DNA from 3 places in the Micromonospora sp. NPDC092111 genome. Region 3 is predicted to be linked to each of the others. Evidence: riboswitches for the same ligand, from Rfam matches in the RefSeq annotation. Region 3 holds a riboswitch; each other region holds the start of a gene.

Region 1 (9,832 bases), on a different contig from region 3:
TGATCAGTAGGGTCCAGGGCAGGGCCGGGCGCCGGCCGGCGAGGGCGTCGAAGGCGAGCGTCGCCCGTCGACGCGCCTGGTCGGCGGTCGACCCGACCAGGTCGCCCGCGTCGGACAGTCCGGAGTCGCGGACCGACTTCGCGGCGTCGCGAACGCTGTCCCCGGCGGACTCGACCGCCGAGAGCAGGTGTTGCCAGGCATGGTCGGCGATCCGCTCGGGCTTGCTGCGGCGCTCCAGAAGGTTGCTGCCGAACATCGTGATTACCTCCTCCGGGTGCCGAAGTCTGCGGCCACTTCGGACTTCGACGTCTCTGCGGCGCGTGACGGTCCGCTCACCGTCCAGTGCCCCGCCGGGTCGGGTCACAAACCCCGCGTCCTAGCGGACCACGGTCACCCTCGTCGCGCGGGCGAAATCGTCGCCGTCGTCATCGTCGTCGTCATCCCCGCCGCCGAAGCCGCAGGCGAGGACGAGAGCGAGCAGTGCCCCGACACCGGCCAGACCCAGCAGTCTCTTGATCATCGATCTCTCTCCTTCGCCGTGGTGACCCATCTCTCGCCCCACGCTAGGCAGCCGGGGCAACCTGGGCGGGTGTGCGCGGTGGGGCTCGCCCGGGTCGCTCGGATCCGGGTACGGGTGGACCCGGACCGCTACCCTGGATCGGTTGGAACGGCCGGGGTGGGTCGTTCGTCGGAGAACAGGTCCAGCAACAATGCGGGGAAGGGCGGTCCGGTCCGTCCGGATCCGCGAATTGCTCATCCCGAGGGGTGGCGACCGAGGCCGTCGGAGGAATACTCTCGGTCGCGGCCCGCGTACTGATGAGGCGCCCTTGTGTGGGCGAGTGGAGGTGCTCGCGTGAGCCTGTCGATCGTGAAGTCGGTTCTGCCGGGTGGTGTCATCGAGATCGTCCCGCGGGGTGAGATCGACGTCGACACCGCGTACGAGGTACGGGAGGCGATCGCGGAGGTGTTGGCCAAGGGCCGGCCCGCCCGGATCGAACTCAACATGCGGCTCGTCACCTTCATCGACTCCGTCGGTATCAGCGCGATGGTCGCCGGCTTCCAGACCGCCGAGGTCAGCGGCGTCAAGTTGGTGGTCACCGAGCCCAGCCGCTTCGTACACCGGCAGCTCTGGGTCACCGGCCTGCTCGGTCTCTTCGGCGCTCCGGAGCCGTACTTCGCCGGCACGGCCACCCCCGAGGTCCTGCCCGGCGCCTGACCCGCCGCCCTTCCCGGCAAGCGCTGCCCTGACGGGCCGCGCTTGCCGGACCGGGCCGGACCATCCGGCCAGACCGGGCATGCCGCAGGGTCGGACCCCCGGGTGGCGGCCCGACGTTGCCAGCCCGCTCCGGGTACGGCACGATCGGGCGACCTACGACGGTCAGGAGGCCCGGTGGTCCGGCGGGAGAGCTTCAGCTACACGATGCGGGCGCGCTGTTCCCGGGCGGACGCGGTGGCGCTGCTGAGCGATCTGGCCCGGCAGGAGGAACTGCATCCGCTGATCGTCCGGGTACGCCGGCTGCCGGCCCGACCGGGCGCGCTGGCCAGCTACGCGATCACCGACCGGCTGGAGTTGGGGCCGTTGCGGTTCCCCATCACCTACCAGGCCGACGTCCTGGTGGCCGGCGACGACGAGATCGTCACGGTGGCCCGGCAGCAGCCCGGCACGACGGTGCGTAACCACACCCGGATCCGCGAGGAGGGTGACCTGCTGCGGATCGACGTGGAGATCACCCTTGCCGCGCCGGCTCCGCTGTTCGGGTACGCGTTCCGGCAGGCCCGCGCCGCCCACCTGGGCCTGGCCGCCCGGCTCGGCGCGGTGCTGGACGGCCGGGCCGACGACGGTCTAGCGGCCGACTGACCGGGACGGGCCTGGAGCGAGCGGCGGCCGGGCAACCCTGGGCCGGCAGCGCGGTCAGGCCGGCCAGGCGGACACCGGGACGGGCCTGGATCGGGCGGCGGCGGTCCCGTCTGACCATCCACCGGAACGGGTCAGGAGCGGGCGGCGACGGTCCGGCGCGCTCGGGCGTCCCGTCGGACGCGTCCCCACGGTTTCCAGGTGGAGATCACGGTCAGGGCGACCAGCAGGGTGGTCGAGACGGCGGGTGCGATCATCACGTCCGCCCGCAGGTGGGCGGTGGCGTCGGGGTCGGCGGCGGCGCGCAGGTTCGGGGTGAACAGGAACAGCACCAGGCCGGCCATCACCGTGGTGACCACCAGCTTGACCAGCACCCAGCGCCACCGCAGCAGCCCCCACGGGGTGAGCAGCGCGCTGGCCACCCCGACCAGCCAGACCAGCACGCTGAGCGGCGCGAAGAGCCAGGTGGCGACCAGTGCCGCCGCCGGGTAGACCACGGCCGGGTCGGCCCCGCGCTGGCCGGCGACGCCGAGGGTGAGCAGCACCAGGTCCGCGCCGAGCCAGCCCAGCGAGCTGACCAGATGGCCGGTGAGCAGCGCCTTACGGCCGGCGGGGGAGAGTCTTCGCATGGCCCCGATGCTCGTCGGCCCGGCGCGCGTCGTCGTGGGCCGGCAGGCGACAGCCGGCGTACGTCGGCGGGCGTACCGGTGGCCCGCCCGCGCGGCGGACCACCGGATGCCGGCTCAGTACATCGACAGGTGTACGTGGTTGGTGTGGTTGCTGGACGGGTCGCCGTTGCCCCCGCTGTACGCCCTCCACCCGCTGCTGGGCAGCCAGATCCGGTTGAACCAGATCACGTAGAGCACCCCGAGCCGGTCGGCGTTGCGGATGAAGTAGGCGGCCAGGTTGTTGCCGTACGTCCGGTCGCCGCCGCTGGCCACCCCGCCGAAGCCGTTCTTCTGGGCGGCGAAGTCGCAGGCCCGGCCCTTGGGGTGCTCGCCCGACCCGCTGGGCCGGAAGCAGGAGACGTACCGGGTGTAACCGGCCGCCTTGGCCTGCTGGAGGGCGTTGAGGGTGCGTGGCGTGATGCAGCCGTTGGCCGGGGTGGGGTCGTTGACGCTGCACGACTCGGACGGCCAGGAGCCGTCGGAGTTGCGCGGGGACGGCCGGGCGTCGCTGCTGGACGTGCCGTCCGAACTGCCCGAGTCGCGGGCGGTGCTGGCCGGCTTGTCGGCGGCGGCCACCTCCAGCGCGCGCTCGGCCTGGTCCTTGCGCTTGGCCATGGTGGCGACCTGCTTGCGCTGCTCGGTGATCTCCTGGCCCACGGCGGTCCTGGTCCGGGTGGCCTGGTCCCGGGTCTCGATCAGGTTGCGCAGCTCCAGGTCCTCCCGGGCGGCGACCGTCTCCAGCGCCGCCGCGCGGTCCATGAAGCCACCCGGGCTGTTGCTGTTGAGCAGGGCCGACATTGGCCCGAGTCGCCCGGTGCGGTAGGCCGCGCCGGCGATCTCGCCGACCGTGCCGGTCTGCACGACGAGCTGCGCCTCGATGGTCTTGAGCTGCCCGTCCAACTCCTGCTGCCGCTTCGTGGAGCGGTCCAGCGCGGCCTTGGCGTCGAGCCAGCCCTTGCTGGCCGCATCGAGCTGGGCCCGCAACGCCGGGGTGCCGCCCTCGTCGTCGTCCCCGGGAGCGGCGAGCCGGGTGGTGGGCGCGGCGGCGGCCGGAGCGGCGAACGGCGCTGACGACACGCCGAGGGCGAGCGTCGCGGCGACTGCGGTCAGCAGCCGTGCGGTGGTGCGTCGTACCTGCATGCGGATGTCCTTCCGTCAGCCGCCGACCGGGTTAGCTGACGGGTTCGGGACGGAAGATCCCTACCGCTGACGCGGATGCACCCCAGGAACATGGTTCCCCGGTTCGCCCTGCCGGGCGATTAGGCGGCGGCCACCGCCGGCGCCGGTGGGCGCCGCCTGGCGGAGGCCGGAGCCGAGCCTACCGGTACGGATGTGACACCGGTCGGCTGCGTGACTGAGGGTACGGGAGTGAAACCCGTTAAAGGGGGCAAAACAGGTCAGAAAATGCCCGATCCGCCGCCGCCCTGGCTACCAGTCGGACGGCCCGCACGCGCCGGGTGCCGCGCCGGGCTCGATCTGGAGGGTGGCGTGCTCGATGTGGAAGTCCTCCCGCAGGGCGCCCCGGGCGGCGGCGAGCACCGTGCCGACCTCGGCCCCGGGTGCCATGGTGAGGTGCGCCGAGGCGACCTCCATCCCGGAGGTGAGCGTCCAGACGTGCAGGTCGTGCACCTCGGCCACGCCGGGGACGGCGGTCAGCCGGTCGTGCACCGCGGTCACCGGGAGATGTTCCGGCGCGGCCTGGACCAGGATCCGGACGGCGGCCCGTCCCAGCCGCCAGGTGCGGGGGAGGATGAACAGGCCGATCGCCACGGCGACCACCGGGTCGGCCCACCACCAGCCGGTGCCGGCGATCAGCAGCGCCGCCGCGATCACGCCGAGTGAGCCGAGCAGGTCGCCGACCACCTCCAGGTACGCCCCGCGCAGGTTGAGGCTCTCCTTCGCGCCCTCCCGCAGCAGCCCGAAGGCGACCAGGTTGGCGAGCAGGCCGAGCACCGCCACCACCAGCATCGGGCCGGCGATGACCTCGGGCGGGTCGCCGAACCGGCGTACCGCCTCGACCAGCACGTAGACGGCGACGCCGCTGAGCAGGACGGCATTGGCCAGCGCGGCGAGCACCTCCAGCCGGTAGAGGCCGAAGGTGCGCTGCGGGTCCTGGTCGGCCCGCCGGGTGGCGGTGATCGCGGCGAGGGCCATGCCGATGCCGAGCACGTCGGTGAACATGTGCCCGGCGTCGGAGAGCAGGGCCAGCGAGCCGGTGCCGAACGCGGCCACCGCCTCGACCACCATGAGTGCGGTGAGCAGTGCGAACGCTGCCCACAGCCGGCCGCGGTGACGCTGCGCGGCATTGCTGATCGTCCCGCCGTGGTCATGACCTGCGCCCACGTCCACACCTTCCGTCGCCGCCGCGGACCGGGCCCAATCTATGCTCACATCGCTATATGTGCAAGTGAGTGACCGTCACCCCCGCCGTAGGAGGAGCCGCCCGGGTCAGCCCACCGGCTCGACCGTGGTGAGCCGCTGGGTGGCCCGGGACAGCGCCACGTAGAGCGTCCGCACCCCCGAACCCGGGTCGGCCCGGATCTCACCCGGGCAGACCAGCACCACCCCGTCGTACTCCATGCCCTTGGCCTGGAGGCTGGTCACCACCTGGAGCCGCGAGCCGCCCAGGTCGCCCAGCCAGCCGGCGACCTCGTCCCGGCGCGGCACCGGCGTGATCACCCCGACCGTCCCCTCCACCTCGGCCAGCAGCGCCTCGACCGCCCCCGCCGTCGCCGGGGCCAGCTCCGCCGCCGGCACGGTCAACGCGACCGGGTCCACGCCGGTGGAGCGGACCGCGGTCGGCAGCGCCAGGTCCGGGTAGAGCCGGCGGATCTCCGCCGCCGCCACCGCGAAGATCTCGGCCGAGTTGCGGTAGTTGGTGGAGAGGGTGAACCGGTGTCGACGCCGCCGGCCCAGCGCCTGGTCCCGGGCCCGGCTCAGCTCCTCCGGGTCGCCCGTCCAGGCGGTCTGCGCCGGGTCGCCCACCACCGTCCAGGAGGCCAGCCGGCCGCGCCGGCCGACCATCCGCCACTGCATCGGCGAGACGTCCTGCGACTCGTCCACCACCACGTGCGCGTAGTCCCGGTAGTCCTCCGGACGCTCCCGCGCCGCCGCCCGGGCGGCCCGCTGCCGGTCGCCGAACGTGCTCAGCTCACGGACCCCGCCGGCGAGTTGGAACGGGTCCCGCTTCGGCTTCCTCGGGCGCACCGGCTGGCCCAGCAGTGCGTCCAGCTCGTCCAGCAGGGCGATGTCGGCCACCGTCAGCCCCTCGGTGTCCAGCGACCGGTACGCCCCGGCCAGCAGCGTCACCTCGGCCCGGGACAGGACGCCGCCCGCGTACCGGCGCAGCCGCTCCGGGCGGGCCAGCCAGCCCAGCACGTGCCGGGGATGCAACCGGGGCCACCACGCCTTGAGGAACTCCCGGAACTCCGGCCGGTCGATGATCTCGTCCTCGAAGGCGCGCTGCTCCGGCAGCCGGGCGACCGCCAGCCGGCGGGCCTGCCCGTACAACGCGGCGAGCACCGCGTCGAAGCCGGCCCGACGCACCTCGTTGCGGCGCGCGCCCCGGTGCAACGCCCGGTCCCGGATGCCGTCCAGCTCCCGCCGGTCCAACTTCAGCAGCGCTCCCCGGTAGAGCAGCCGCAACTCCTCCGGGCCGTCCGGCACCGCGTCCCGCGCCGCCCGTTCCAGCACCCGGCGCATCCGCAGCGAACCCTTCACCGCCGCCACCTCCGGCGGGTCGGTACGGGTGGCCGACAGGCCCGGGAAGAGCGAACCCAGCGAGTGCAGGGTGGCGGTCTCCTCACCGAGCGAGGGGAGCACCGAGGCGATGTACTCGACGAAGACCGACGACGGACCCACCACCAGGATCCCGCCGCCGGCGTACCGGCTTCGGTCGGAGTAGAGCAGGTACGCCGCCCGGTGCAGGGCCACCGCCGTCTTCCCGGTGCCCGGCCCGCCGGAGACGATCGTGACGCCCGAGCCGGGGGAGCGGATCGCCTCGTCCTGCTCCCGCTGGATGGTGGCCACGATGTCCCGCATGCCCCGTCCGGTCGCCCGGGAGAGGGTGGCCAGCAGCGCGCCGTCACCGACCACCGGCAGGTCCGGCGGGGCCGACTCCGGGTCGAGCAGGTCGTCCTCGATCCGGGTGACCTTCTCGTCGGAGGAGCTGATCGTGCGCCGCCGGACCACCTCCATCGGGTCCGCCGGGGTGGCCCGGTAGAAGGCGGCGGCGGCCGGCGCCCGCCAGTCGACCACCAGCGTCTCGGCGTCCTCGCCGCGCACCCCGAGCCGCCCGACGTGCAGCACCTGCCGGTCCCGCAGGTCCAGCCGGCCGAAGACCAGCCCCTCGTGCTCCGCGTCCAGCCGGTGCCGGCGCTGGGCGGCGTGGAAGACCATGGCGTCCCGCTCCACCAGCGCGCCGAAGTTGCCGACCCGGGCCAGCCGGTAGCCGTCCCGCTCGGCGCGGGCGGCCGAGCGGCGTAGTTCGGCGAGGCGGGCGTACACCCGGTCGAGATGCCGCTGCTCGACGGCGATCTCCTGTTCCAGGGTGGTCTGGTCGGTCAACGTACGGGCTCCTGTGCGGCGACGGCGCCCGGGCGCGGTCACACCCGGGCGGAGAATGAGGGTACGGGCAGCGTACGGGCGCGCGTCGAGGCCATGCCGCCGCGCGCGACGTCCGCCACCCGGCCGGGCCGGCTCAGCCGGCGGGCGACGCCCCGCGGTACCCGTGCGTGGCGCGGTGCCGCGTCAGCGGCCGTGGCCGCGCCCGTCGGTGGTGCGAACATTCCGAACCCGCCCGCGCGAGGGCGGCCCGGTGACCAGGCTGGGGGCATGACCAGTCCAGCCGCCGGAACTGCCCGGACGCCCCGGACGGCGCTGGCCGAGTTGCTCGCCGGCAACCGCCGGTTCGTCAGCGGCCGGCCGATCCACGGGCACGACGTCACCGCCGCCGCGGCCGTCGCCTCCGGTGACCAGCAGCCGTACGCGGTGCTGCTGGGCTGCATCGACTCCCGGGTTCCGTTGGAGGCGATCTTCGACCAGACCTTCGGCTCGATCTGCGTGATCCGCACCGGGGCGCACGTGTTGGACCGGGCCGTCTGCGGCTCGATCGAGTACGTGGTGGGCCAACTCGGGGTGCCCCTGGTGATGGTGCTCGGGCACGAGCGCTGCGGGGCGGTCGCCTCGGCCGTGCAGGCGCTGCGCACGGGTGACCGGCCGGGCGGGTCGCTGGCGTACGTGCTGGACCAGATCGCGCCGGCGGTGGCCGAGGTGGGGCCGGACGACCCGGCGGCGCACCCGATGGCGGTCCGGCGGCACGTGCTGCGCACGGTGGCCACGCTGCGGGTCGACGACCTGCTGGCCGGCCCGGTCGCCGCCGGCCGGGTCCAGGTGGTGGGTGCCCTGTACGACCTGGCCACCGGCGCGGTGGCCCTCCTCGGCGACTGACCCGCCGGCCCCGCCGTTGACCCGGCCCGGCCCGCCGGTGATCTGGCCCGGCCCGCCGGTCAGCGGCGGCCCGGCCCGCCGGTCACTGGTCCCGGACATGCGGAACCGCCCGCCGGGGTGACCCGACGGGCGGTTCCAGGTGTGGCTCGGGGGAGGGCTCAGCCCTCGAAGACGCCGGCCTCGACGAGACGCTTCTCGGTCTTGTCCCAGCCGTCGCCCGGGTGGGCGGCGGCGAGGCCGTTGATCTCGGCGCGGATCTTGGTGGCGTGGCCGGCGGCGGCCAGCACCCGGATCTCCTCGACGAAGGCGTCCGAGTCGGTGCGCAGGTGCGCGGTCTTGCCGTTGGTCAGGTTCCGCACGTAGGCGTGCTTGCCGCCGTTGAGCGGGATGAGGTACTTGAACTCGCCCAGCACGCTGAGGGCGCCACCCTGGCCAGCCTGGCCGGCCCGGACTGACGCGCGCGCGGTCTTAGAGGTGTTGCTCGCCACGGAGATGCTCCTTGCAAGACGTACGGGAGGACGGGAACGTCCGGGGGCTGTAGCGGGTGACGCCCGGGAGAGCCTCGGCCCGCGAAGTTGTGCGACGGCGCAGAACCGCCCAGAGAACTGTACACGACCACGATGCCTGGCTGGTCACCCTGCCTGTCCGGAGAGCACAACCCAGGTCACCGGTCCGGGTATTTCCGACCCCCGAATTTTCCGATTCCCTGGCGCACCATCCGTCACAGGAGTCATCATGTGTGGCAACAGCCACTCGGGTGGTCGAGGTCGTAGGGGAAGACGCACCTCGCTCTCCGGGAGGTCACCGTGCCAACGCGTGGCGTCGTATACGTCCACTCCACCCCACTCGCCGTGTGCTCACACGTCGAGTGGGCGATCGCGCGCGTCCTCGCCGCGCCGGTCAACCTGCACTGGACGGCCCAGCCCGTCGATCCCGGCGCCCGCCGGGCCGAGTGCGGGTGGACCGGTCGCCCGGGGACGGGTGCCGAACTGGCTGCTGCCCTCCGGCAGTGGCCCATGATCCGTTTCGAGGTGACCGAGGAGTCCAGTCCGGGCGCGGACGGGGAGCGCTTCATGTACGTTCCCGGCCGCGGCCTGTTCCGGGCCACCGTGGGCGTGGCCGGCGACATCCAGCTCGGCGAGGACCGGCTGCGCAGCATCATGGCGTCGGTCCGGGCGCCCGAGGCGCTGGCGCACGCGCTGGACAAGGCGCTCGGCACCGCCTGGGACGCGGAGCTGGAGCCCTACCGGTACGCCGGCGACGGCGCCCCGGTGACCCTGCTCACCCGGGTCGGCTGACCGCCAGGGGGCAGCCGGACACCCGGTCGGGGACCGGCACACCTCGCCCGGCCGCCTGACCTGGTCGGGTTGCCGTGTCCAGTCGGTGCGGGTTTGATGGGCCGCGTGTCGATCTCCCCGCGCCGTGCCGGTGTCGCCATCGCCGCCCTGACCGTACTGCTCGCCTCCGGGTGTTCGGGGGACGCGCCGGCCCCCCGGCCGGGCCCCTCCGGGTCCACCGGGGCCGCCGGTGACCCGGCCGGCCGGGCCGCCGCCCTGGCCGGCGCGCTCGGCGACGAGGACCTGGTCGGCCAGGTGCTGATGCCCTACGCGTACGGCAGCTCGGCGACGGAGGTGAGCCCCGGCTCCGCCGCCGGCAACCAGGCCCTCGGCGGCGTCGACACCCCCGCCGAGATGATCGCGAGGTACCGCCTCGGCGGGGTGATCCTGGTCGGCTTCAGCGCCGACGACCCCACCTCCGGCAACCAGGCCACCACCAACGTCGACAACCCCGCCCAGGTGCGGGAGCTGACCGCCGGGCTGCGTGCGGCCGCCGGGAAGCTCGCCGCCGGGCCGGCGCCGTT
Region 2 (9,832 bases), on a different contig from region 3:
CGGGCGACGGCCAGCCGCAGCCGGTCGGGGCGGACGACCAGGGCCGCGACGGCGATCGCCGCGACGGCGAGCAGGACCAGCCAGATCAGGGCGGCGGCGGGGACGTCGGGCAGGACGGCGGAGAAGACGGTCTGCATCACCAACACCTCACGGTGGGAACGATGTGGACGGAGGGGAGCCCGATGGGCGGCGGAGCGGGTGGGCGGCGTACCCGGGGAGGTCGGCGCGGGGCGGGCCGGGACGGCCCCCGACACCTCGACGGTGCGGCGCGGCTCAGCTCCGGGGTGGACCGCGCCGGCCGGTGCCGTCCCGGGCCGGGTCCGTGGTCGCCGGGCCAGCCGGCGTGGCGGGCCGGGCGGCGGGGACGGCGGCGCGCCGGGCCGGGACCGGCCGGGCGGGTGCCTCGACGGCCTGCTCGGCCTCGGGCCGGGTGCCGGCGGGCAGCTCGGCCACCCGGGAGGCCACCACGTTCGGGCGGCCGGCGGACGCGGCGGCGGCCGGGCCGCCGCTCGCGGCGAACAGGCCGCCGATGCCGACCGCGAGGACCAGCGCGGTGACCGCCAGCCGGGTCAGGTCGCGCAGCCTCGACACCCAGACGGGCCGGGTGGAAGCTGCCGGGATCACCCGTCCAACCTATCCCCGTCCGGCCGTCCGCGCAGCGTCACCGACCCGACCGGGCCGGTGACCCGGGCCACGGTGTGCCCTGTGGACGAACGACTTCCGACCCGGACGCGCCCGCTGACCTGCCCCGGGATACCGCGCCGATGTCGGGCACGATCGGCCGGCGGCGCGCCCCGACAGCGGCGGCCCGCGCTGACCCACCACACCCGACAGCCCGCGCCGCGCCGCCCGGCCGGGCCGCCAGGTTCAGGCCCCCGAGTCGGCGGGTTCGGGGGTGAAGAGGGTGAGCAGGTCGCCGACCTGCCGGTCGGCCTCGGCCGGGTGCCGGAAGTGCCCGCTCGGGTTGATCGTGTACTCGTTGCGCCGGCCGACCCGGGTACGCCGCAGGTAGCCCCCGGCCTCCAGGTCCGCGACGATCGCCTGGGCGGCCCGCTCGGTCACCCCGACCTCGTCGGCGACGTCGCGCAGCCGGGCGGTGGGGTTGCGGGCGATGGCGAGTAGTACGTGACCGTGGTTGGTGAGGAAGGTCCAGTTCCGGGTGCTCCCGTTCTCGCCTGTCGTCGCCATGCCCGCCATCGTATGGCCCCTTCCGGTCCGGACGGACCCCCGGCCGACATCGCGCCGACCAAAGCCTGAAATCTGTATCACGAAATCTTGACGCACCTTTCGCAGCGTGTGACCGTGGGATCACGGCCGTCGCCGCTGTTCGGCGGGCGTGACCAGGTGCGATCACGGACCGAGGTGAGGCAATGGCCCAGATCACTCCCACCCAGGCGCTCGCCGAGCTGCACGCCGGCAACCGGCGTTTCGTCACCGGGGTGCCCCGCCACCCCAACCAGGACGCCGGCCACCGGGCCGCCGTCGCCGACGGCCAGCACCCCTTCGCGGCGATCGTCGGCTGCTCCGACTCCCGGCTCGCCGCCGAGATCATCTTCGATCGGGGGCTGGGCGACCTCTTCGTCGTCCGGACCGCCGGGCACACCGCCGGCCCCGAGGTGCTCGGCAGCGTCGAGTACGCGGTGACGGTCCTCGGCACCCCGCTGGTGGTGGTGCTCGGGCACGACTCCTGCGGCGCGGTGCAGGCCGCCCGGGACGCCGCCCGCACCGGCACCCAACCCCCCGGGCACCTCTACTCGGTCGTCGCCGCCGTCGGCCCCAGCCTGCGCCGCGCGGCCCAGGAGGGCGTGCACGACATCGACGGGATCGTCGACATCCACATCGCGCAGACCGTCGAGGTGCTGCTCGGCAACTCCCCGGTGATCGCCGCCGAGGTCGCCGCCGGGCGGTGCGCGGTGGTCGGCATGTCGTACCGGCTCGCCGCCGGCGAGGTGCGGACGGTGGCCTCCGCCCCGGACCCGGCACCGGCTCCCGCCCCGGTCGACGGCCCGGCCGTGACGCTGCCCGGCCCCGTCGGCCAGCCGGCCGCCGTCGCCGGCTGACCCCGCTGACGACGAGGGCCGCCCCGCGAGACGCGGGACGGCCCTCGATGCGGCGCGGGGGTGGTTACAACAGCGACACGTGTACGTGGTCGGTGTGGTTCGACGGTCCGGAGTACGACTTCCAGCCGCTGGCCGGGAACCAGATCTGCCGGTTCCAGATGACGTAGTAGATGCCCAGCCGGTCCGCGTTGCGGATCAGGAACGCGGCGAGGTTGTTGCCGTACATCCGGGTGTCGTTGTTGTGCCACGGGCTGAAGCCGCTGTTCTGCAACGACCAGTCGCAGGCTTTGCCCTTCGGGTGCTCCCACGGCCCACCCGAGCGGTAGCAGCCGACGAAGCGGCTGAAGCCGGCCCGCTTGACCTCCCTGTACATGTGCAGCGTGCGCGGCGTGACGCAGCCGGAGGTGGTCGGGTCGTTCTCGCTGCACGACTCGCCGCGCCACTCGCCGTCGGACGTCCGGCCCGGGGCGACCCGGGCCACCGGCGAGGTGGCGTTGACCAGGCCGCCGGTGAAGCCCTTGCCCCCGACCAGGGCGAGCGCCTTGTCGGCCTCGGTCTTCTTCTTGGCCATGATGTTGGTCTGCTTCTGCTGCTCGCGCACCTCGGCGTCGAGCGCCAGCTTCGCCTGCTCGGCGCGGGTCTTGACCTCGTTGACCTCGGCCAGCTTGCCGGCGTTGACCATGTTCAGCTCGTCCAGCGCGGCGGCCCGCCGGACGAAGGCGTCCGGGGCGTCACTCTCCAGCAGCGCGGCGACCGGGCCGACCCGACCCGTCCGGTACGACTGGGCCGCGATTTCGTTGACCTGCGGGGCCAGCGCGTCCAGCTCCTGCTGTGCCTTCGCCACCTCGATGGCGAGCTGGAGCTGGCGCTTCTTGGACTTCTCCAGCTTGGTCTTCGCCGCCGAGTACTCACGGTTCGTGGTCTCGATGACGTCGGTGAGTAGCTGTGGCTCCTCGTCCTCCTCGTGCCCCGAGGGGGTGGGGGTGTTGGGCGCGGCCGTCGCCGGGGCGGCCGGCCCGGTGACGATGGCCAGGGCGGCGACTACGGCCACCACCGGTGTCAACCAGCGGCGCAGGGGTGCCGTCACAGTTTTCCCTTCCGTCGACCGCCGACCGGGTTAGCTGACGGGTTCGGGGCGGAAGTGGCCCCTACCGCTGGTGCGGATTCACCCCAGGTGCTCGGTTCCCCGGTTCGCCGTACGGCGATTGGGCGGTGGCCCCGCTGGCGCCGGTGCGCGCCTTCGGCGGTGACCGGCAGCGAGGTTACCCGAGAGTCGTCCCGAGGATCTACGTCCAGAACCCGACTAAATGCGTTATTTCCCGATGGCGGTGCGTGACCAGTGACGCGGCCGACAGCCGCGAACTCGCCTCTGGTCACGCAGAGGAGTGTCACCATGCGGTGTCCGTGCTCCTTTCCGGATCTGGCCACCCTGCGGGGGCCGGGGTGGACGGACCGCCGTGCCGGGGGGCGCTCAACGCCTCAAGCGCCGTGGCACGGTCGGGGGCGGGGCGAGGGGTGGGCGCCGGCCCGCCCGGCGGGGCGTCGGCGGGGCCACGCCCGGCGGTGCTGACCAGGGCGGCCAACCCGGTGGTCAGCGGCACCGCCGCCACCAGGCCGAGCGTCGCCACCGCGCTGCGGACGATCTCCTGGGCCAGGAACTCGCTGGTCAGGATCTCGCCGACCGGCCGGCTGTCGGCGGTGAGCAGGAGCAGCAGCGGGAGTGAGGCGCCCGCGTACGCCAGCACGATGGTGTTGACCGTCGACGCGATGTGCGCCCGCCCGACCCGGGTGGCGGCCCGGTAGAGCTGCAACCGGGACAGCCCCGGGTTGGCGTGCGCCAGCTCGGTGACGGTGGCCGCCTGGGTGACGGTGACGTCGTCCAGGACGCCGAGCGAACCGATGATGATCCCGGCCAGCAGCAGGCCGTGCAGGTCCACGTCGCGCTGGTACATCGACAGTGTGGTGGCCTCCTCGCTGCCGTACCCGGTCAGGTGGGTGGCGGCCGTGGCCAGCGTGCCGAGGACGCCGGTCAGCACCAGGCTGCCCAGGGTGCCGAGCACCGCCACCGAGGTCTGCGCGGTGATCCCGTGGGTCAGGTACAGCACCACGAACATGATCAGCGCGGAGCCGGTGACCGCGATCGGCAGCGGCGAGCCGCCCGCCGAGATGCCCGGCACCACGAAGGTCAGCAGGATGGCGAAGCTGGCCCCGAGGCCGGCCAGCGCGGCCAGCCCGCGCAACCGGCCGAACGCCACGATCGCCGCCGCGAAGAGGGCGACCAGCCAGAGCAGCGGCTTGCCGCGCTGGTGCTCGGCGATGTTGTAGCTGCTCGCCGAGGGATCGGTCGGGTCGGTCAGCTCGACCAGCACCACCTCGTCGCCGACCGCCACCCTGGGCGCACCCGGACCCGACGGGACCGGCGTCTCGACCTGCCGGCCACTGTCCGGCCCCTGCTCGACGGTGACCGTCACCGTGCCGCACGGGCCGTCGGCGGCCCTCGGCGTGCCCTCGGGCGTGGCCGGGCCGGGTGGGCAGGGCTCGGTCACCACCCGGGTCACCGTGCCGTGGAAGCGGGGCACCTGCCCGCCCTGGTCGGGCTCCCGGGTGTGCCGGGGCCAGAGCACCAGCGCGGCGATCACCGTGACGACGATCAGCGGGACCACGGTCACGACGAGGATCCGTCGCACCCCGGGCGGGGTGGACGGAGCGGGACGGGTGTGGTCGGCGCCCATGTGTGCGAGTTCTCCCAACGATCCGGGACGGGATACGTGTCAACCGGCCGGCCGGTTCACCACCGGGCGACGACGGCCGGGACCGAAGCCCCGGTGTCGTCCCGGGGTGCCGGCACCGTCACGTACGGCGAGCGGGCGACCCGGGCGTCCACCCCGGCCCGGCCCTGACGGGGCGCACGGTGGTGGCGGCGGACGGCGGGTCATCGTCGGACGATGGTAGCCAGCACCCCGCCCGCCCCGCGCGGTTCGCCGTGCCCCGGCGCGCGAACTTACCTTCAGCGGCCGGTCGGGGAGCGGTGCCGACACGCCGTGCCCGGCGCGTGCGAGCCCACCGGTCCCCGCCCGCCGGTCGGCGGGGCCCGCTAGCGTGGAACCGTGCGGCTGGCGAGGACGATGGCGACGACCGGGTGGTGGCTCCGGCTGCTGCTGCTCGTCGGCACCCTGTTCGGCCTGGCCGCGATGCACACCCTCGGCCACGACGCGCACGTCGTCGGCGGTCACCGGGCCGGGCACGGCGCGTCGACCGGGACCGGCCACACGGTCGGCCGGTTAACCATGGTGCCGGATGTGGGCCAGGGGTGTGCCGGGGACGGCTGCGCCACGGCCCGGCCCGCCGGGCAGCCCGGTGCGCCGTCGCCAGGCTGGAGCGTCTGCCTGGCGATGCTCGGCGCGCTCACCGTGGCGGTGCTGCTGGTCCTGCTCTTTGCCGTCCGGACCAGGCCGGCCGCGGTGGCCCGCCCACCGTCGCGCCCCCGGGAGCCGCGCGCCCCGCCGCCCCGCCCGGTCGGGCTCCGCCTCGCCTCGGTGTCGGTACTGCGCAGATAGGACGCCCCGGCGCGGCTCCGCCGCGTCCGCCGTCCGTTCGCGTACGTCCCCACCCACCGAAAGGTCCGATCGTGTCCACTCGTACCCTCGCGCGCCGTGCCGCCCTGGCCGGCGTCAGCCTGACCGCCGCCCTCGCCCTGGCCGGCTGCGGCGGTGACCACTCCACCGGCGCCGGCCACGGCAGGCCCGCTGCCGGCAGCACCGGTGGCACCCCGGCGAACGCGTCCACCGGCGTCGCCGACGCCGACGTGATGTTCGCCCAGATGATGATCCCGCACCACCAGCAGGCGGTACGGATGTCCGAGCTGGCGGAGAGCCGGGCCCGGGATCCCGAGGTCAAGCAGCTCGCCGCACAGATCAAGGCCGCTCAGGCCCCGGAGATCGCCACCATGACCGGCTGGCTCACCGCCTGGGGGCGGCCGGTGCCGTCCGGCAGCCCGGCGGACGGGCACCGACCCGGCGGGATGGACCACGGGATGCCCGGCATGATGTCCGACGCCGACCTGGTGAAGCTGGAGAGCGCGGCCGGTCAGGAGTTCGACCGGCAATTCCTGACCATGATGATCGCCCACCACGAGGGCGCGGTCAGCATGGCCCGGACGGAGTCGACCGACGGCGCGCACCCCGACGCCAGGGCCCTGGCGGAGCGGATCGTCACCGGTCAGCAGCGCGAGATCGACACCATGACCAGACTCCTCGCCCGCCGCTGACCCCACCCCGCCCGCGTGGTCATGAGGTTGACGGCACGTCGAGCTGTTCCCCTGCCGTCAGCTTCATGATCACCGGGCCGGGGCCGGCCGGTGGGTCAGCCGCGCTTCATCAGGCGGCCGACGGCGGCCATCATCTCGCCGGCCATCTCGTCGGCGCGGCCCTCGGCGGCGCCCTCGTGCATGCAGTGTCGGGCGTGGCCGTCGAGCAGGCCGAGGGCGACCTTGTCCAGGGCGGCCTGGATGGCCGAGATCTGGGTGAGCACGTCGATGCAGTACCGGTCCTCGTCGACCATCTTCTCGATGCCCCGGACCTGCCCCTCCACCCGGCGCAGCCGGGCGAGCAACTGGTCCTTGCTGGCGGTGTAGCCCCGGATCGGGCTGCTCGGTGTGGTCATGGCGACCAGGATAGCGTACCCCTGGGGGGTATGCTACGGTCGCTGGGCGACGTACCCCAGGGGGGTATGGATCCGGATCGGAAGGGGAGCTGCCATGGTCAGCACGTACCAGGTGAAGGGCATGACCTGCGGGCACTGCGTCAACGCGGTGAGCACCGAGGTGGGCGCGATCGAGGGCGTCACCGCCGTCCAGGTGGACCTGGCCTCCGGCCGGGTCACCGTCACCAGCGACAGCCCGTTGGACACCGACTCGGTGCGCGCCGCGGTCGACGAGGCCGGCTACGACCTCGTCGAGGCGTGACGGGCCGCCGGCCCCGCAGGGAACGAGGTACCCGATGAACACGGCGACGAAGCTGAGCGGTTTCGCCCTCGGTCTCGCGGCGGTGTTCGGCGCGGCGTACGGGGCCGGCCACCTGGCCGGCCCCGTCACCCCGACCGCCGAGACCCGCCACGACCCCGCCGGCACCCACGACCCCGGCGACCCCGCCGGCACCCACGACCCCGGCACCCAGGGTGCCACCGCCCACCTTCCCGGCGGCCTGCTCGTCTCCGACCGGGGCTACACCCTGCGACCGGTGGACGCGCCGGCTGGGCAGTTCGCCTTCCGGATCACCGGCCCCGACGGTGCCCCGGTGACCCGGTACGACGTCGCCCACGACAAGCGGATGCACCTGATCGTCGCCCGACGCGACCTCTCCGGCTTCCGGCACGTGCACCCCGAACTGGACGCCGGCGGCACCTGGCGGGTCGACTCGCCGCTCGCCGGCCCCGGCGTGTGGCGGGCCTTCGCGGACTTCACCCCGTCGGGCGGGGAGCCGCTCACACTCGGGGTCGACGTGACCCGCCCCGGCGCGCTCGCTTCCCGGCCGCTGCCCACCCCGGCGACCAGCACCACGGTCGACGGCTACACGGTCAGCCTCGCCGGCACGGCGCAGCCCGGCCGCACCAGCCCGCTCACCCTCACCGTCAGCCGGGACGGCCGACCGGTCACCGACCTGGAGCCCTACCTCGGGGCGTACGGGCACCTGGTGGCGCTGCGCCAGGGCGACCTGGCGTACCTGCACGTGCACCCGGAGGGCGGGCCCGGTGACGGGCGGACCCCGGCCGGTCCGGCGGTCACCTTCTCCGCCGAGGTGCCGTCGACCGGCACCTACCGGCTCTACCTGGACTTCCGGCACGGCGGCGCGGTACACACCGCCGAGTTCACCGTGGTCGCCGGTGACCCGATCGATCCCACCCCGACCGCCGGCCCCGGCGGGCCCGGTCACACCCACGGCTGACAGGAGGTGCCGCGATGACATCGACCGCGAAGTCCCTGCCGACCGCACCGCACCGGATCGAACTCGCCATCGGCGGGATGACCTGTGCGTCCTGCGCGGCCCGGATCGAGAAGAAGCTCAACCGGATGGACGGCGTCGAGGCCACGGTCAACTACGCCACCGAGAAGGCCACCGTCCGGTACGTCGACGAGGTCACCCCGGACGACCTGATCGCCACCGTGGAGCAGACCGGGTACACCGCCGTCGTACCGCCCCCGCCCGGTCCGGTCGGGGCGGCACCGGCCGCCGAACCGGTGGACGAGCTGCGCGGTCCGCGTACCCGGCTGTGGGTGTCGGCGGCGCTGACCGTGCCGGTGATCGTGCTGGCCATGGTGCCGGCCTGGCAGTTCACCTACTGGCAGTGGTTGTCGCTGACGCTGGCCGCTCCGGTGATGGTCTACGGTGGGCTGCCCTTCCACCGGGCCGCCCTGGTCAACCTGCGGCACGGCGCGGCGACCATGGACACCCTGGTCTCCCTCGGCACCCTCGCGGCCTTCGGTTGGTCGCTCTGGGCGTTGTTCCTCGGCGACGCCGGGATGCCCGGGATGACCCACCCGTTCCGGCTCGACATCACCCGTACCGACGGCGCGGGCAACATCTACCTGGAGGCCGCCGCCGGGGTGACCGTGTTCATCCTCGCCGGCCGATACTTCGAGGCCCGGTCCAAGCGGACCGCCGGGGCCGCCCTGCGTGCCCTGCTGGAACTGGGCGCCCGGGACGTCGCGGTGCTGCGCGACGGTCGGGAGACCCGCGTCCCGGTGGACCAGCTCGCGGTGGGGGACCGGTTCGTGGTCCGCCCCGGCGAGAAGATCGCCACCGACGGGGTGGTCGACGAGGGCACCTCCGCGGTCGACGCCAGCATGCTCACCGGGGAGTCGGTGCCGGTCGAGGTCGGCCCGGGCGACCGGGTGGTCGGCGCGACCGTGAACGCGGGCGGCCGGCTGGTCGTCACCGCCACCCGGGTCGGCGCGGACACCCAACTCGCCCAGATGGCGAAGCTGGTGGAGGCGGCGCAGACCGGCAAGGCGGCCGTGCAGCGGCTCGCCGACCGGATCTCCGGGATCTTCGTGCCGATCGTGATCGCGTTGGCGGCCGGCACGCTGGGCTGGTGGCTGGGCACCGGGGCCGGCCCGACCGCCGCGTTCACCGCCGCGGTGGCCGTGCTGATCATCGCCTGCCCGTGCGCGCTCGGTCTGGCCACCCCGACCGCGCTGCTGGTCGGCACCGGGCGCGGTGCCCAACTCGGCATCCTGATCAAGGGGCCGGAGATGCTGGAGTCCACCCGGCAGGTCGACACGGTGGTGCTGGACAAGACCGGCACCGTCACCACCGGCCGGATGACCCTGGTCGACGTCCGCCCCGCCGAGGGGCAGGACCGCGCCGAACTGCTCCGGCTCGCCGGGGCGCTGGAGGCCGGTTCGGAGCACCCCATCGCCCGGGCCGTCGCGGCCGGTGCCGCCGAGGCCGGCGAGCTACCGCCGGTCACCGGTTTCGCCAACGCCGAGGGGCTGGGCGTCGCCGGCACCGTCGACGGCCGGGACGTGGTCGTCGGCCGGCTGCGGCTGCTCCGGGAGCGGGGTATGGACGTACCGGGGGACGTCGCGCGGGCGGTGACCGACGCGGAGGCCGCCGGGCGGACGGCGGTGGTGGCCGGTTGGGACGGCCGGGTCCGGGGCGTTCTCGCGGTCGCCGACGTGGTCCGGCCGACCAGCCGGGCGGCGATTGCCGGGCTGCGCGGCCTGGGCCTCACCCCGGTGCTGCTCACCGGCGACAACGCCACCGTCGCGGCGG
Region 3 (9,832 bases):
CATGCCCCTCCATCGTCACGTCCAGGGCCAGCCGCCCGCTCGTCCGGCGGCCCTGCGCCGGGTCGCCCGCCGCCTGCTCACCCTGGTCGCGGCGGTCGCCGTCGGCGCCGGGATGCTCGCGGTGCCGGCCTACGCCGCGCCGTCGCCCGAGGAGATCGAGGCGGCCATCGACAAGCAGTGGGAGCAGCTCGAACCCACCATCGAGGACTACAACAAGGTCCGCGCCCAGTTGAAGGTCAACCGCAAGAAGGCCGCCGACCTGCAGAAGAAGATCGAGCCGCTGGCCCTGCAGAGCGAGTTGGCCCTCGGCCGGGTCGGCGACCTCGCCTCCCGCTACTACAAGACAGGCCCGTCGCAGGAGCTCAGCGCGCTGCTGACCACCAGCAAGCCGGGCACCCTCGCCGAGCAGTTGACCATCCTGGACCGGCTCGCCGCCGAGCAGCGCAAGGAGGTCGAGAGCGTGCTCGCCGTGCGTCGCAAGTACGACGCCGAGAAGCAGAAGCTCGATGCGCTGATCGCCGCCGAGGTGCAGCAGGAGAAGGACCTCGCGGCGAAGAAGACGAAGATCAACGCCGAGATCAAGCGCCTCCAGGCATCAATGCCGAAGACCACCGTGAAGGTGGCGGGCTGCCCCACCGTCGACGGCGTGGTGACCGCCGCCGCCCGTACCGCGATCAGGGTGGCCTGCGCGCAGGTCGGCGACCCGTACGTCTGGGGCGCCACCGGGCCGAGCTCGTTCGACTGCTCGGGTCTGACCCAGTTCGCCTACAAGGCGGCCGGGATCTCGCTGACCCACTTCACCGGCGCCCAGTGGAACGAGGGCCGGCCCATCCCGCGCTCCGAGGCACGCCCCGGTGACCTGGTCTTCTTCTTCAGCGACCTGCACCATGTGGGCCTCTACCTGGGCAACGACATGATGGTGCACGCCCCCCGGACCGGTAAGCCGGTGCAGGTGAGCAGCATCAACTACATGCCGGTGGCCGGCTTCCGCCGACCGAGCTGACCGCCACACGCGCGGAACCCCCGGTCCAGTGGACCGGGGGTTCCGTGTATCCGGGAACGACGTGTCACGGCCGGGCGGGTTGCGGATCGATAACGACCATCTCTACTCTGGTCAATCGTCGGCCGCCAACAGGTCCACCCAACCAGGGCGGCGACGGCCGGCACCGCCGAGTCGCCTGCGGGCGAGCCGGGGACCCAGGTACGCCGGGGTGAATCCGCAACCACTGCGGTAGGGCGCTCCCTTCCCGCCCGAACCCGTCAGCTAACCCGGTAGGCGGTCACGGAAGAAGGAGCCCGGAGCCCGGTGGCACACCATGCCCCGCGGCCACCGTCGCGCCGGACGACCCAGGTCGCCCGGCGGACGGCTGCGCCGCGCCCACGCTGGTCCCGCTTCACCGCCGTCCTCGCCGCCCTGGCCGGAGCCGCGGTCGTGCTGACCGCTGGCGGCACGGCGGCCCACGCCGACCCCTCGGTCGCCGAGATCGAACGACAGATCGACCAGGACTGGAACACGCTCGAACCGATCATCGAGCAGCACAACGCCACCCGGCAGGACCTCGCCGCCAAGCGCCGGCAGGCCGACACGCTCGGCCGGCGGATCGCGCCGTTGCAGCGCCGGGTGGACCAGGCCATGGACCAGGTCAGCGGCCTCGCCGTCGAGGCGTACAAGGGTCAGCACGTCTCCACGGTCAACGCCCTGCTGGGCAGCCGTACGCCCGGCCAGGTGGTCGAGCAGTTGGAGCTGCTGGACCGGTTCGCCAGCCGCCAGCAACGCGAGGTGCAGACCGTCGCCGACCTGCGCGACGAACTCGCCGCGACCAAGGCCCCGCTGGACGAGATGGTCGCCCAGCTCACCCGCACCGAGGCCCAGCTAGCGGCGAAGAAGAACCAGATCAACACCGAGATCGACCGGCTACAGAAACTGCGGCTCAAGGTGTACGGCAACGGCGGTGGCGGGCCGCTGCGCCCGGCCCCGTGCCCGGCCGGCTACCCCGGTGGCCCGGCCGGGACGGCGGTGAAGTTCGCTTGCGCCCAGATCGGCAAGCTGTACGTGTGGGGCGCGGCCGGGCCCAACAACTACGACTGTTCGGGCCTGACGCTGGCCGCCTGGGCGCGGGCCGGGGTGTCGCTGCCGCACAACGCCCGGCAGCAGCGCCAGGTGACCGCCCGGGTGAGCCGGGCCGACCTGCGCCCCGGCGACCTGGTCTTCTACTACTCCGACCTGCACCACGTCGGGATGTACGTGGGGGACGGCTGGGTGGTGCACGCCTCCCAGGCCGGCCAGCCGGTCAAGATGAAGCGGGTCGACGACGGGCCGGTCAACAGCTACGGCCGGCCCGACTGACGCCGACGTCCGGGCCCCGGGCGGGGCCCGGACGGTCAGCGGGTCGGCCAGGTGCGCCAGTTCCGCCAGGAGCGGCTCGGGGTCGGCCCACGCTGACCCTGGTAGCGCGACCCGTAGACCTCCGAGCCGTACGGGTGCTCGGCCGGCGAGGACAGCCGGAAGATGCAGAGCTGGCCGATCTTCATCCCCGGCCAGAGGGTGATCGGCAGGTTCGCCACGTTGGACAGCTCCAGCGTGACGTGCCCGGAGAAGCCCGGGTCGATGAAGCCGGCGGTCGAGTGGGTGAGCAGGCCGAGCCGGCCGAGGCTCGACTTGCCCTCCAGCCGGCCGGCGAGCTGGTCGCCGAGCGAGATCACCTCAAGGGTGGAGGCGAGCACGAACTCGCCCGGGTGCAGCACGAAGGGTTCACCCTCCGGCACCTCGACCATCGACGTCAGGTCGTCCTGCTGCACCGCCGGGTCGATGTGGGTGTAGAGATGGTTGTTGAAGACCCGGAACAGCTTGTCGAGGCGTACGTCGATGCTTGACGGTTGCACGAGGCTGGGCTCGAACGGCTCCAGCGCCAGCGCGCCTGCCTTGATCTCGGAGACCAGGTCCCGGTCGGAGAGCAGCATCGGCACACCATATCGAAACGAGCCGGATGAGCTGCGTGTCGGACTGCTTTTCGAACGCATGTTCGATAGAATGTCGGCATGGCTTCCTGGTCCGAATTCGCCGCTGACGAGCCCCGACTCGCCGACGGGATCCACCTTCTCCTCCAGCAGTACGGGTCAGGCTTCGGCTACCTGGCGACGGTCCGTGCCGACGGCGGCCCCAGGGTGCACCCGGTCTGCCCGCTGATCGTCGACGGCGGGCTCTTCTGCTTCGTCGTCGACTCGCCCAAGCGCCGCGACCTCGAACGCGACGGCCGGTACGCGCTCCACTCGTTCCCGCCGGAGGAGAGCGACGACGAGGCGTACCTCGCCGGTCGCGTCCAGCCGGTGACCGACCCGGCCCGGGTGGCCCTGGTGGCCGAGGTCGGCCGGGCGGCCCCGCAGGTCGACTGGCGGCTCTTCGAGTTCGGCGTCGACGTGGCCATGCTCACCCGCCGTGGTCACGGCGGCCCGATGAGTCCCGACGGCGGCCGGTCCACCGTGCAGGTCTGGCTGGATCCGGTGGCGGCCCACTCCGGCGGCGCCGCCGGGTTGCCCGAGCAGCGCCCGACCCGGCGCGGCCGGCACGGCTTCGACACCCGCCGGACGGCCGCCTGACCCCGGAAACGCCGGTGCCGGCTCCGTCCTGAGACGGAGCCGGCACCGGCGTCTGCGATGTCGTCAGGCCGCGCGGTAGGCGGTCCACGCGTTCACCATGCGGCTCGCCTGCCCAGCGGTGAACTGGTACATGCACGAGTCGTAGGTGTAGTCCATGAAGTTGGTGATCGGGTCCTTGCCGGTCGCGGTGCAGGTGTCCCGACCGGTCGGGCACTGGAACGCCGGCGACGCCTCGGCCGGGGTGTCGGAGACGCTGTCACCCGAGCCGGAGCAGCCACCCTGGAAGGTGTGGTAGAGGTTCAGCCAGTGGCCGATCTCGTGGGTGCCGGTGTCGCCCTGGTTGTAGTTGGTGGCGGTGCCGCCCGGCAGCGACTCGCCGAGCACGACGACGCCGTCCATCACGTCCAGGGAGCGCTTCGGGAAGGTCGCCCAGCCGAGCAGGTCGTCGCTCAGCTCACCCAGGTACATGTTGAGGGTGTTCTTGCCGCCGGTGCGCAGCGAGGTCTTCATCTGCCGCTCGGCCGAGGAGCCCTGCACGATCGGGTACCAGGCCGCGTTGGTGACCCGGTTGATCTGCTGGAGCTGGAAGGTGAAACCGGTGGCCGCGCCGCCGGTGGCACCGCTGTACGCCTGGTTTAGCACGGTGATTTGCGAGTTGATCAGCGAGTCGGGGATGTTGCCCCCGGCCCGGGTGCTGTCCCGCTGGATGACGTGCACGACGACCGGGACGGTCACCGCGGCCAGCGCGACCGTCTTGCCCTCGGTCGCGCCGGCGCGGAGGCTGGACTTCGACCGCAGGGTGCTGTTGCGCAGCGCGGCGGCGAAGTCCGCCTCCCGCTCCTGCACCTGCTTGGCGGTCAGCTCGTTCGGGTCGTGTCGCTTGTGGGCGGCCTTGCTGCCGCCACGGACCCGGGCGTCCGAGTGGACGTCGGTCGGCTCGGCGCAGGAGGCGCCCTCAGGAGCGGCGGAGTAGGCGGAAGCAGCGGGTACGACGCCCACCGCGGCGGTGCTCAGCAGCAGCGCGAGGGTCGTCGACGCGACACCGGCGGCACGCCGGGTCAGCAGGTTGGGACGGAGTCCCATGGGCCCACCTCTTTCTCGCGGTACGACAGGGGGTATGTCGTACCGTGGTCGAAAACGTGGGGGTGACGTTACAACCGATCGACACATTTGAGAACGGGCTTATGTTGCTCCTGTGAAACATCTGACCGCTCGTCGTTCCACAGGGTGAGTGGTCGATCTCTCAGGGGTGATGATCGGCGCGGCGAGGGGACCAGGGTGCGCGGGGCTGGTGACCTCAGGTAGAGTGATCCCGCCTGCGGGTGTAGTTCAATGGCAGAACATCAGCTTCCCAAGCTGACAGTGCGGGTTCGATTCCCGTCACCCGCTCCACGCACGAAGGCCCTGGTCAGGACGCGAGTCCCGAGCCAGGGCCTTTCGATGTCCTGCCGACCCTTGCCGTGCGGCTGTCGAGGGACCGGGGTTGCCGCGCGCACTGCGGTGGAGCCAACACCGGCGCGGTCGCGCGGGCAGCGAACATGAGGGACAGGCGTCCGACCTGTCGGCCTGCGTTCGCATCTTGGAGCTGCTCGCTCGATGTGCCGTCCTGCGTCGACGCCTCGCGGCGGCCGTGGGTGAACCAAGAGCGCGGCTACGAGCCCGCGTCCTGGGGGTACCAGCGCAGCTCGACCACGTTGCCGTCCGGGTCGCGGACGTAGACGGAGGTGGCCGAACCGCGCGCCCCGAACCGGCCGACCGGCCCCTCCACCACGTCGAACGCGCCGGAGGCGAGCACCGGCTCCCAGTCCAGCGGGGCGACGACCAGGCAGAAGTGGTCCACGTTCGACTCACCCCGTCGGCCGGGGAGCAGGTCGACGATGGTGCCCGGGTCGATCCGTACCGAGGGGAAGGGCACCTGCCCGGCCCGCCACTCGTCGACCCGCACCGGTGCCAGGCCGAGCTGGCCGCAGTAGAACGACAGGGAGCGCTCGACGTCGGTGACGGTGAGCACCAGGTGGTCGAAGCCGGTCACCCGTACCGCGCTCACGCCGCCACCTCCCGCGCGTACGTCGGCAGCTTCGCCGTGATCTCCCGCAGCGGCTCGTCGAGCCGGCCCGGGTGGGTGGTGAGGGTGGTCGTCATGGCACTCCTGTCGGTCGGGCGGCCGGTACGTCGGGTCCTCGCTGCCGGGGAGTTCCCGGCCAGCCTCCAGCCTGGCCGAGTGTCGGGCCGGAACCAAGCGGCGAGCCGGCCGGGGCCGTGGGTCGGGGCGGTCCGCCGGTACGGGGGCCGCACCGCGCAGCGTGTCCCGGCGGGCCTGGCGATGGTGAGCCGGTGGTAGCGGCGTCGGTGGCCGTTCCCGGTCTTTTCCGGCTCGGGCGCGGCCAGACGCTCCGCGGCGACAGGTCGTACCCTGGCGATCATGCGGATTGGCATCGTGATCCTTCCCGACCAGCGCTGGTCGGAGGCGCGGCGGCGCTGGCACCAGGTGGACGAGTGGGGCTTCGACCACGCCTGGACCTACGACCACCTGGGCTGGCGGGACCTAATCGACGGGCCCTGGTTCGACTCGATGACCACGCTGACCGCCGCCGCGGCGGTGACCTCCCGGATCCGGCTCGGCACCCTGGTCGCCTCGCCGAACTTCCGGCACCCGGCGGCGTTCGCCCGGCAGATCACCGCCCTCGATGACGTCTCCGGCGGGCGGCTGCTGCTGGGGCTCGGCGCGGGCGGCATCGGCTTCGACTCCGCCGTGTTGGGCGGGGAGACCCTGCCGCCCCGGCAGCGGGTCGACCGGTTCGGCGAGTTCACCGAGCTGCTCGACCTGATCCTGCGCGAGGACGGCACCACCTGGCGTGGCGACTGGTTCACCGCCGTGGACGCGCGCAACAACCCCGGCTGTGTGCAGCAGCCCCGGGTGCCGTTCGTGGTGGCCGCCAACGGGCCCCGGTCGATGCGGCTGGCCGCCCGGTTCGGTCAGGGCTGGGTCACCACCGGCACCGGCGAGGAGGACCTGACGGCCTGGTGGGACGGGGTGGCGGTGCTCTGCGCCCGGATGGACCGGACCCTCGACGAGGCCGGCCGTGACCCGGCCACCCTGCCCCGCTACCTCTCGCTGGACGCCGCGCCGGTCTTCTCGCTGAGCAGCGCGGACTTCTTCGCCGAGCAGGTCGCCCGGGCGGCGGCGCTCGGCTTCACCGACGTGATCACCCACTGGCCCCGAGCCAGTAGCTGGTACGCCGGCGACGAGGCGGTGCTGGTGGACGTCGCCACCCGGCTGCTGCCGGAGCTGCGGACGCCCTGACCGGGGTGGCTCAGGTGCCGAGGTCCCCGGCGCCGACGCCACCGTCGTCGGCGGAGATCAGCCGGAACCGGATGCAGGCGATTCCGGTGTCGTCGGTGACCGGGGTGCCGGCCCGCGCCCAGTGGGCCGCGTGCCCCGCCCGCCACTCCTCGATCGAGCGGTCACCTTCCCCTTCGGAGCGGGCGAAGTCCCAGGCGACGTCGGCGAAGCGGACCACCTCGATCCCGGTGACCTCGACGATCCCGACGAGCGCGTCGTGGTCGTCCACCAGGGCGAGCCGTTCGCCGACGTGCTCCAACTCCTCGGCCTCCTCGGCGTACTCGGTGAGCAGCCCGGCGGTCGCCGTCTTCACCCCGGCGAGGGCGAGCGTGTTGAGTCTGGCGCGCAGCTCGCCGGGGGTGCCGAGGGCGAGCGTGCGGAGTCCACCGAGCCGAGGCCACATGCCGCCGAGGTTACCCGCACGATGATCATCCGTCGTCCGGTTTCGGTGCCCCCACGGGTGGCCGGGCCACCGTTACGGTGGGGCCGACGACAGGAGGGAACCATGGCGGATCGACGCGCGGTACTCGTCCCCGGCCGGAGTTACGACACCCACTATCCGCTGTTCGCCTACCCAGGTGAGGGTCTGCGCCGGGCGGGCTTCGACGTCCACGAGATCGACTGGCAGCCGCCGGCGGGGCTGGGGACGGACGGCGCCGCCCCCGAGGTGGCGGTCGACTGGGTCGGCGGGCAGGTCGCCCCGACCCTGGAGGTGCCGACGGACCTGCTGGTCGGCAAGTCGCTCGGCACGCTGGCCGCCCCGCTCGCCGCCGAGCGGGGGCTGGCGGCCGTCTGGCTGACCCCGCTGCTGCACCGGCCGGAGGTGGTCGCGGCGCTGGGCCGGTCATCCGCGCCGTTCCTGCTGGTCGGCGGCACCGCCGACCGGTCCTGGGACGGTGCGGTGGCGCGTCGGCTCACCCCGCACGTGCTGGAGGTGCCGGACGCCGACCACGGGCTGCTGGTACCCGGCCCGCTGGCCCGGTCGGCCGAGGCGCTGGGCCTGGTGTGCGCGGCCGTGGAGGAGTTCGTTCAGGTCAACTGGCCGGCGTAGCCGCGGAGCGTCGTCCATGTCCCGGTCCTGGGAGTTGGAGCGCGTGTGAGGTCAAGGCCGAGACCAGCGTGCACGCCCGGACTTTGGCCGACGACATCAAGGGGCCGGACGGCACCGTCGTCGCGTCGCGGGAGGCCCGTTCCCGGCGGGCAACTCGTCCGCGGTGAGCAGGCCACGCACGCCCAGTTCGTCGGCGATCGGGACGGGCAGGTCGACCACCAGGGCGGTGGCGCCGAGCCAGGTGGCACCCCGGTGGGCGCAGAGGTCGCGCACGGCGCGCACCTGAGCGCCGGTGGCGACCCAGTCGTCCACCAGCAGCACCCGGTCGTCGGGCCCGAGCCGGTCGTCGCGCACCGCCAGGTCGACCCGGCGGCCCCGGAAGTCCGGCGGGCTCTGTGCCCAGCTCAACGGGCCGGCGGGAAGCCGCCCGTCGCCAGGTTTGTGAGCCGGGACGAAGCCCACCCCGAGGGCGGTGGCGGCGAGCGGACCGAGGATCAGCCCGGTCACCGCCGGGGCGACCACGACCGTCGGACGGGCGGAGCGGAACGGCGCGACCAGGGCCGGACCGAGGTCCGCGAGCACCTGTGGGTCCCGCCACCAGCCGGAGGTGTCGCTGACCAGGTGGCTGCTGCCCGGCCCCGGATCGATCCATCCGAACAGCTCCACCAGACGTCCGCACAGCTCAGCGCTCATGCCCTCATCCTCGACGGTGAATACCACCGGTGACATTCTGGCCCGTGCGGCCCACCGGGGCTCGGATGATCGGCTACACGTATACCTCTAATTCATGCCATAGCACCATGATCGCGTTGACTTCGGAAGTACTTCTCTCGTTACGGTCCGACCGTTCCGTAGGTATACGAAAGGACCGACCCGGTGGCTGGTAGGCACTCCCGTACCCGCATGTTCTCCTCGCCGGCCGGCATCGCCGCCACCGCCGCGGTCGGTGTCGCGCTCGCCGTCGGCGGCACCGTCGGCGCCGTCCGGCTCACCTCCGACGAGACCCCGGCACCGACCATCGTGGACGCCGTCACCCCCGAGGCCACCACCGACTCGCCGAGCCCCAGCCCGAGCCCGAGCCCCACGCTCGCGCCGAGCGTCAGCCCGTCGCCGACGGTCACCGCCAGCCCGACGGTGACCCGCTCCCAGGCCGCCTCCCGGAGCAGGCCGCGTACCGCCGCGCCGAAGCCCTCCGCCAGCACGAAGAAGGCCGTCGCCCCGAAGCGCACCGTCGTCGACAGCGGCTCCTGCGGCGCGTCCTTCTACGACGAGGGCCAGCTCACCGCGAACGGCGAGACCTTCGACCCGGACGCGTTGACCGCCGCGCACAAGACGCTGCCGTTCGACACCAAGGTCCGGGTCACCAACCCGGCCAACGGCAGGTCGGTCACCGTCCGGATCAACGACCGGGGACCGTACATCGACGGTCGTTGCATCGATCTGTCCCGGGCGGCCTTCGCCGCGATCGCCTCGGTGGACCTGGGCGAGCTGACCGTGAAGTACGAGGTGCTCGGCTGACGGCGATCGGCGGGGTGGTACGGGCCGGCCGGGCAGAACATCCTCAATCGTGGGGCCAGGTTCATTCTCCGGTTCACCTCCATCAGGCATGCTGTCCCTCGTACGTACGCATGCCTTCCTGTCGGGTCGCGGCCCGCTGAGCCCCGGATCCCGCGCCGGTGTCGGCGCGGCCGTCGGGCTGCTCGCGATCGTCTCGGCGGTCGAGCTGGCCGACGGCTGGGTGGTCCACTACGTCGCGCTGCTGACGGTGGCGCCGATCCTGGCCGCCGGCTTCGCCTCCTGGCGGGCGGTGACCGGGGTGGGTTTCCTCGCCCTGCTGGTCG

The links. Region 3 has a riboswitch for cyclic di-AMP ahead of ACIQG9_RS12115 (NlpC/P60 family protein). Riboswitches for the same ligand answer to the same signal wherever they lie in the genome.
Region 1: linked by a shared signal. The riboswitch ahead of ACIQG9_RS08555 (coiled-coil domain-containing protein) and the one ahead of ACIQG9_RS12115 (NlpC/P60 family protein) in region 3 are both predicted to bind cyclic di-AMP.
Region 2: linked by a shared signal. The riboswitch ahead of ACIQG9_RS21965 (coiled-coil domain-containing protein) and the one ahead of ACIQG9_RS12115 (NlpC/P60 family protein) in region 3 are both predicted to bind cyclic di-AMP.

The regions. Positions count from the first base shown of each region.
Region 1 is NZ_JBIVRQ010000003.1:307-10,138, forward strand. It holds gene ACIQG9_RS08530 (hypothetical protein) at 1-256, opposite strand, end outside; gene ACIQG9_RS08535 (hypothetical protein) at 377-520, opposite strand; gene ACIQG9_RS08540 (STAS domain-containing protein) at 854-1,216, shown strand; gene ACIQG9_RS08545 (SRPBCC family protein) at 1,391-1,858, shown strand; gene ACIQG9_RS08550 (hypothetical protein) at 1,990-2,484, opposite strand; gene ACIQG9_RS08555 (coiled-coil domain-containing protein) at 2,599-3,663, opposite strand; cyclic di-AMP (ydaO/yuaA leader) riboswitch at 3,668-3,799, opposite strand; gene ACIQG9_RS08560 (cation diffusion facilitator family transporter) at 3,952-4,866, opposite strand; gene ACIQG9_RS08565 (HelD family protein) at 4,972-7,089, opposite strand; gene ACIQG9_RS08570 (carbonic anhydrase) at 7,357-7,971, shown strand; gene ACIQG9_RS08575 (hypothetical protein) at 8,130-8,459, opposite strand; gene ACIQG9_RS08580 (DUF3145 domain-containing protein) at 8,778-9,269, shown strand; gene ACIQG9_RS08585 (glycoside hydrolase family 3 protein) at 9,366-9,832, shown strand, end outside.
Region 2 is NZ_JBIVRQ010000012.1:45,346-55,177, reverse strand. It holds gene ACIQG9_RS21985 (hypothetical protein) at 1-137, opposite strand, end outside; gene ACIQG9_RS21980 (hypothetical protein) at 274-624, opposite strand; gene ACIQG9_RS21975 (helix-turn-helix transcriptional regulator) at 868-1,197, opposite strand; gene ACIQG9_RS21970 (carbonic anhydrase) at 1,371-2,060, shown strand; gene ACIQG9_RS21965 (coiled-coil domain-containing protein) at 2,125-3,147, opposite strand; cyclic di-AMP (ydaO/yuaA leader) riboswitch at 3,151-3,282, opposite strand; gene ACIQG9_RS21960 (YibE/F family protein) at 3,449-4,792, opposite strand; gene ACIQG9_RS21955 (hypothetical protein) at 5,168-5,617, shown strand; gene ACIQG9_RS21950 (DUF305 domain-containing protein) at 5,689-6,327, shown strand; gene ACIQG9_RS21945 (metal-sensitive transcriptional regulator) at 6,423-6,722, opposite strand; gene ACIQG9_RS21940 (heavy-metal-associated domain-containing protein) at 6,817-7,023, shown strand; gene ACIQG9_RS21935 (hypothetical protein) at 7,058-8,002, shown strand; gene ACIQG9_RS21930 (heavy metal translocating P-type ATPase) at 8,017-9,832, shown strand, end outside.
Region 3 is NZ_JBIVRQ010000004.1:313,831-323,662, reverse strand. It holds gene ACIQG9_RS12120 (C40 family peptidase) at 1-1,003, shown strand, start outside; cyclic di-AMP (ydaO/yuaA leader) riboswitch at 1,158-1,294, shown strand; gene ACIQG9_RS12115 (NlpC/P60 family protein) at 1,307-2,347, shown strand; gene dcd (dCTP deaminase) at 2,383-2,961, opposite strand; gene ACIQG9_RS12105 (pyridoxamine 5'-phosphate oxidase family protein) at 3,040-3,597, shown strand; gene ACIQG9_RS12100 (zinc metalloprotease) at 3,661-4,680, opposite strand; tRNA gene ACIQG9_RS12095 (tRNA-Gly) at 4,916-4,989, shown strand; gene ACIQG9_RS12090 (VOC family protein) at 5,249-5,644, opposite strand; gene ACIQG9_RS12085 (LLM class flavin-dependent oxidoreductase) at 6,020-6,901, shown strand; gene ACIQG9_RS12080 (ASCH domain-containing protein) at 6,912-7,343, opposite strand; gene ACIQG9_RS12075 (alpha/beta hydrolase) at 7,446-7,991, shown strand; gene ACIQG9_RS12070 (phosphoribosyltransferase) at 8,088-8,684, opposite strand; gene ACIQG9_RS12065 (septal ring lytic transglycosylase RlpA family protein) at 8,868-9,509, shown strand; gene ACIQG9_RS12060 (PP2C family protein-serine/threonine phosphatase) at 9,598-9,832, shown strand, end outside.